2 linked regions of the Leucothrix mucor DSM 2157 genome follow. The protein of the gene in region 1 interacts with the protein of each later gene in a pairwise test. Links are inferred from orthologs where the notes say so. Each region holds a gene or a part of one and is shown on either strand. Other genes may lie near its edges.

Region 1 (3,309 bases):
AATTTCCGTGGAATAAAAATTGCGGAATTCGGCGATAGAGGAGGCTAGTCGTTGTGCTTCTTCGACAGCACTGGCTTCATTGATTTCTTTAGCATTCTGAAAGCTATTCCAGAGCACAAAACCCGAGCCTGCAGTTAAGAATAAAGCGAGAATAATGGCGATATAGCGGGAAAAGATATCATCGGCTAAATCGTGCGAGGAAGGCGTATTCTTAGGCATTCGGGGACTAACCTGCATCAGATTATTTTTGATGCTTATTATACTAACAGAATTTATCTGTACTGTTAGTGAATGTCACTCCCCGAATGGCTAAGTAGAATCAGGATGCCAGGGCTTTGCGAATGCTTTCAGCAATGGCATCAGGCTTGGCGCCATGCGGCTGAGATTCAAAGAATTTTCCATTACGGTCGATGATAAAAGTGGTTGATGTATGATCAACTAGGTAGCTAAGCGCTGAGTCGCTTTCGACCTTGGCGTAATAAGTACCGTATTGCTTAGTGACCGTTTTAATTTCATCAATCGTGCCAGTAATACCGACAAAGTTTTTGTGAAAGTATTGCGCATACTGCATCAGCGGGTCGCCTTTGTCGCGCTCTGGGTCAACGCTCACAAACACACCTTGAACTGATTCCAGCTCTTCCGGTGTTAATGACTTCATTGCACCGCCAATCATTGCCAAGCTCGTCGGGCAAACGTCCGGGCAAGAGGCATAGCCAAAGTACATTACGACCACTTTGCCTTTAAAATCACTCAGTGAAACCGTTTTGCCATCCTGAGTCAGTGAGAACTCACCACCAAACTGCTTGCCCGCAATGGGAACCGGTTTACTCGCAGCAGGAGTGTGCTCCTTGCTAAGGTATTGCTGGGCAGCAACCAATCCACCAATAAAGGCAATCAATGACAGAAAGAAAATGGTCTGTTTCATGCGGTTTTCCTGAATGATTATTAGCTTTGCAGACTATCACAGTGAGTGATAGTCAGGCATTACAATTACATTGCTTGAGGAAAGCCATCAGAAGAAGCTTAGCGAGTAACCGATGGTGGCAATTGCACCGTCACAACCAAGCCGCCATTTTCCGCATTCTTCGCCCAGACTTTACCGCCATGCAGCTCGATAATCCGATGGGTAATGGCCAGACCAACCCCGTTACTGCCAGTCTTTTCATTACGCGAACTATCGCTGCGGAAAAACGGTTCAAACAAACGTTTCAAGTGCTCTTCAGGAACGCCGGGGCCATGGTCACGCACAATAATCTCAAGGCCAGAAGCATTGGCATTTGCCGAAATGGTGACTGCACTACCATCTTCCGTGTAGTACATGGCATTGCGCACAATGTTATCCAGTGCACTGCGTAAGTTCTCATAGTCCGCCTGAATGGTTGGCAACGCGCCAAGGTTTACAACTACTTGCTTGTCGGTATTTTGATACTCATAACGTGCATCTTGTGCCACGTCATCAATCAGCTCATCCAACTCTAGCGGCTCAAAGTTTAATTCCGGTGTATTGTTCAAACGTGTCAGGCGCAGAATGATTTCAATGAGGCCATCGAGTCGTTGAGTTTCCTGATCAATCCGTTGCAGCTCAGTACTGCTGCCGGTTTTCTGCTCGGCCAAGGTGCTGGCGACCTGAATACGCGCCAGTGGAGAGCGTAATTCATGTGACACATCGCGCAATAACTGGTGCTGGCTTTTCAGGGTGTCATCCAAACGGGAAGCCATGCGGTTAAAGTCACGACCGAGTTCACCGATCGCATCTTTTCTCTCAGCTACTGATGGGTCTACTCGGGCTGATAAATCTTTCAGGCCAAAGGACTGCGTGGTGCGGCGTAAACTGCGAATGGGTGAGGTAATAAACAAACTAATCAAGGAGCTACCAATCAGCATGGCCAAGACAAACGCGGCAATCGGCGCATATAAGCGCTTCCAAGGCGCTTGTGGCATCAGGCTGTGATCTTTATGGACGCTGCGAATCAGTACGTAATAAATTTTACTATCGTCAGTGACGACTTCACGGGTGAATTGCGAACCAATGCGCCTGGGGCGTTTTCGTTCTTCGCCGGTTTTTTCTTTTCTTTCGCCACGACTCCAGCGCTCGTCACCCAATACTAGCGGACGGGGTTGGCTGTTTAAATAACGGCGCAAGTTTGGCATCGTAAATAGCACGGTGCGGTTTTCATCAATCAGTGCGACAGACGTACCATGGTCGCCCAGCTTTTTAGCATAGTCGGCGATTGTACCCTGCTGATACTCCTTCATCACGCGGTCGGCGAGAATCTGCGGCGCTTGGCGTGGTGAAATAATCAGCTCTTCTTTTTCCAGCCATTGCACCAGAAAGTAAGCGCTCAGCATGATGAGCAGATTGGTGATTATCAGCAGTCCGGCAATTTTTAAAAATAAACGGGTCATGTGGCGTCGCGCTTCACGTTAAGGAGGTAGCCGGAGCCACGAATGGTTTGAATGCTCAGCTTCTCTGATGGGCTAAGCTTGCGACGCAAATTACTGATATGCACATCAATGCTGCGATCGTAAGCACCCAGCTTACGGCCCAGCACAGTTTCAGAAATAGTCTGTTTAGTGATCAATTCATCCGGTGCTTGCATCAGCAATTGCAGAATGTCGAACTCGGTTTGAGTCAGTACCAGCACTTCACCTAGCAGCGTCGCTTGGCGGTTGTGCTGATTAAGATTCAAATCACCGATTTCCATTTGATCGCTTTGGGCGCTGCTTTTCTTTTCTGTACCGGCGGCGCGACGCAGAATAGCTTTAATGCGAGCAAGCAACTCACGTGGATTGCAAGGCTTTGGCATATAGTCATCCGCACCCAACTCCAGACCCAAAATCCGGTCAATATCATCGCCACGGGCAGTGAGCATAATCACCGGCGTCTCGATGCCATTTTGGCGAACCGCTTTCAGGACTTCCAGCCCATCCATGCGTGGCATCATGATGTCTAGGATGATCATGTCTTTAGGGGTTTTGGTTGCTTCCAGAGCGTCTGCTCCGTTGTGTACCAAGGTAATTTTAAAGCCTTCGCCTTGAAGATACTCGGTGAGCAGTTCTGCCAGCACCGTATCGTCATCGGCCAGTAAGATATGAGCTTGTGTCATGGGGTCATATTCCGTCATTGTGGCGCAATTCAAAGCGATGCGCGTTTGATAAAATAGTAGCGCAGAGTGAAGTCGTGATGGGGAGTTTTTACGAATCTTTACAGGCGGCTAAGCACAGGGGAGAAACAAAAATGCCAATGATCAGAACAATCATTGGCACAGATCTTACGTGTTGTACAAAGGCTAAACCTTAGTACATTTG
Region 2 (3,322 bases), 1.6 Mb from region 1 along the record:
GACTCCGACACGCCCTCACCCACTGCCACCACATAACCGCAACAGTCCGCCCCTTGAATCATCGGGAATATGAGCGGCTCACCGGACCAACTGCCATCATTATCTGCAGAGGCATCAAAGCCACTTTCCGCCCCAGCATCCGTCGCACTGGTGACAGCTTTGGAGTACCACGCAGTGCGGGTATTGATATCCGTGTTATTCACGCCAGCACCTCTGACATGAATTAACACTTCGCCGGCTTTGGGTATTGGCACAGGAATGTCCGCAGAGAACTCCAACTTCTCAAAACCACCGTGACCGGTCAGATAGATACCTTGCATGACTTGCGGAATTGTCACTGTTACCACCTTATTCGATAATTAATTAGTGCTTAGTAACCTTTAAAATCAGGCGCACGCTTTTCAGTAAAGGCACTCACCCCTTCTTTAAAGTCATAACTATTACCGGCTTCATCCTGCAAATCGCGCTCTAAATCCAACTGAGTTTGCAGGTCATTTTCACTGGATGCATTCAATGCGCGCTTGATAAAGCCCATGCCTTTAGTAGGCTGCTTGGCTAAATGTTCAACCAGCTTATTGGCTTCCTCCATTAGCTGATCATCATCCACACATTGCCAGATCATGCCCCACTGCTCAGCTTTCTCGGCGCTAATTTTATCACCCAACATACTCAATGCCATGGCACGAGCACGCCCGACCACGCGTGGTAATAACCACGTTCCACCCGCATCCGGAATTAAGCCTAAGCGGCAGAATGCCTGCACAAAGGATGCAGAGCGCGCAGCCAGCACAATGTCACACGCCAACGCTACATTAGCGCCCGCGCCCGCCGCCACGCCATTCACCGCACACACAACCGGAAACTCAAAGGTCATTAGCGCATGCACAAATGGGTTGTAATAGTTTTCCAGTGCATGACCCAGCTCAGGGCCATTCTCACCACGTACTGCAGGGTCAGCTAAGTCTTGTCCTGCACAAAAGCCACGGCCATTGCCAGTTAACAGCAAACAACGCACTGAGGAATCATTTCTGATTTCAGTCAAAGCAGCCTGAATCTCTTCCTGCATCTCTGTGTTAAAACTGTTTAAGCGGTCGGGCCGGTTAAATGTCAGTCGCGCGATGCCAGATTCGATCGTAAATTCAATGCTGTTGTAGCTCATGATGCCTCCTACTGCGGTTCTATTTGGGATTTGAAGTGCGATTAATATACCTGACTCATTAATTGAGATACATTATTATTATTTACTGTTATTTTTACGTATCAAACTAAGTGCTGATCACTCTTTGCGCCATCTCAGGATGTTGCCATAAGAATGATTTTAAGCGCCCACTGTGTGGAATTGAGACCCTAAAATTGACCAATAATAATTCATTTAATGATAAAGCCTCTGAGCTGATTGAGCGCTTTTCGCAAACTCGCCCCATGCACGCCAACTCCTTATTGCTGAGTATTTATGGCGATACCATCAGCCCGCGCAGTGAGAATATTTGGCTAGGGAGCTTGATCAAACTGGTCGCGCCAGTGGGCATCAGCCAACGCTTAGTGCGTACCTCGGTCTTTCGCTTGTCAGAGAAAGGCATTTTGCAGTCGATGCAGTCTGGCCGCCGCAGTTATTACTCGCTCACCAACCGCGCTTATCGCCAGTTTGTCAGCTCCTCAAAACGGATCTATGCCTCAAAGCCTGCGCAATGGGATCAGCAATGGCGACTGGTATTCACCTCACTCAATGATATTACGATGGAACAGCGGGAGATTATCCGCAAAGAATTATACTGGCTGGGGTTCAACCGCATTACCGTGGGCGTTTATGGGCACCCAGTGGCGGACATGGAGGATGTCAAAAAGCTGGTTCAAGATTTGGGTATGGAAGATAACATCGTGATGCTGCAAGCCAGTGCCTGCGATACGGAGCACGTGCCATTAGCCAATACGCTCATCAGCCAATGCTTTGATTTGAGTGATAGCAGCCAGCAATACAGCCTATTGATTGATGACTTTCAACCGCTGTTGGATAGCTGTGGTGATGTGGCAACACTAGAGCCAAAGTTGTGCTTTTTAATCAAAACACTGCTTATGCACCGCTACCGACATATTCTACTGAAAGAACCTGATTTACCGGATGAGTTATTGCCCAGTGATGCAGTGAGTCGTCGAGCCAGAAAGGTAACGGGCCAACTGTATAAAATCCTACAGCCCGCCGCCGATCTCTATTTTTCAGAGATTTGCGAGCAGGATGGCAGCGTATATCCGCCGCCACCCGCTTCATATTTCGAACGCTTTAAAGACGTCTGAGCATTAACGCGTCATTTTAGTCTGAGTACGACCAGGGCGTGCATTTTGCTCAATGTGCTCAATGATCATGCCAGCTACATCTTTTTCAGAGGCTGTCTCAATCCCTTCCAAACCAGGCGATGAGTTCACTTCCATCACCAATGGACCACGGTCTGAGCGCAGCAAGTCAACACCCGCCACATTCAAGCCCATGATCTTAGCCGCATTGATCGCGGTTGCACGCTCTTCTTTAGTCAGTTTCACCAACATCGCTGTACCACCGCGATGCAAGTTAGAGCGGAACTCGCCCTCTTTTGCCTGACGCTTCATCGCCGCAACCACTTTACCAGCAACTACAAAACAACGAATGTCCGCACCGCCTGCTTCAGCAATAAACTCCTGAACTAAGATCTGTGCTTTCAGCCCACGGAAGGCTTCGATTACACTCTCTGCCGCTTTGCGGGTTTCAGCCAGTACCACGCCGATACCTTGAGTCCCTTCCAACAACTTAATTACATACGGTGGCTTGCCAATGAAATTCAACAAATCATCGGTGTCATCTGGCGAATGTGAGAAGCCAGTGACTGGCATACCGACATTTTTACGAGACAGCAACTGCAGTGAGCGCAGCTTGTCACGCGAGCGGCTGATCGCCACCGATTCATTCACAGGGTACACACCCATCATTTCAAATTGGCGCAGTACCGCCGTACCGTAAAACGTTACCGAGGCACCAATCCGCGGAATGACCGCATCAAAACCAGTCAGCACACGGCCTTTATAATGAATCTCAGGGCTACCGCTACTGATATTCATGTAAGCACGAAGTACGTCGATGACCTCAACAGTATGGCCACGGGCCTCAGCGGCTTCAATCAAGCGGCGAGTCGAGTACAAACGTGGGTTACGAGACAGTATTGCAATTTTCATTTAACGTCCTTAAGAATACCGCCCGCGACTTGCGTTGGGCTTCTAAGTTAAGAATTATAGTGATCGGAAGTAATCTGCTTCCATCTGGCAGTTTCTATATTGTGAACTGATACCCCAACAG

What was found.
Region 2: the proteins of LEUMU_RS28060 (region 1) and LEUMU_RS24740 interact in binary tests that used the Escherichia coli proteins (3 or more experiments, as listed by UniProt). The link is inferred for Leucothrix mucor DSM 2157 from one-to-one orthologs.

What each region holds. Positions count from the first base shown.
Region 1 is NZ_ATTE01000001.1:2,757,355-2,760,663, reverse strand. Bases 216-3,193 are described here. They hold LEUMU_RS28060 (HAMP domain-containing sensor histidine kinase), read right to left. Parts: upstream 2,407-3,193; coding sequence 1,024-2,406; downstream 216-1,023. Other genes in these bases: LEUMU_RS0112460 (response regulator transcription factor), read right to left, coding at 2,403-3,107; LEUMU_RS0112470 (SCO family protein), read right to left, coding at 320-925; LEUMU_RS0112475 (ATP-binding protein), read right to left, coding at 216-219. Also shown: more of LEUMU_RS0112475, read right to left, coding at 1-215; phbB (acetoacetyl-CoA reductase), read right to left, coding at 3,298-3,309. UniProt on the Escherichia coli protein: Histidine kinase member of the two-component regulatory system CpxA/CpxR which responds to envelope stress response by activating expression of downstream genes including cpxP, degP, dsbA and ppiA.
Region 2 is NZ_ATTE01000001.1:1,141,231-1,144,552, reverse strand. The notes cover bases 332-3,322. They hold LEUMU_RS24740 (PaaX family transcriptional regulator), read left to right. Parts: upstream 332-1,353; coding sequence 1,354-2,292; downstream 2,293-3,322. Other genes in these bases: rimK (30S ribosomal protein S6--L-glutamate ligase), read right to left, coding at 2,296-3,201; paaG (2-(1,2-epoxy-1,2-dihydrophenyl)acetyl-CoA isomerase PaaG), read right to left, coding at 371-1,159; LEUMU_RS0105110 (alcohol dehydrogenase family protein), read right to left, coding at 332-338. Outside these bases: more of LEUMU_RS0105110, read right to left, coding at 1-331. UniProt on the Escherichia coli protein: Negative regulator of the paaZ and paaABCDEFGHIJK catabolic operons. Binds the consensus sequence 5'-WWTRTGATTCGYGWT-3'. Binding of PaaX is specifically inhibited by phenylacetyl-coenzyme A (PA-CoA).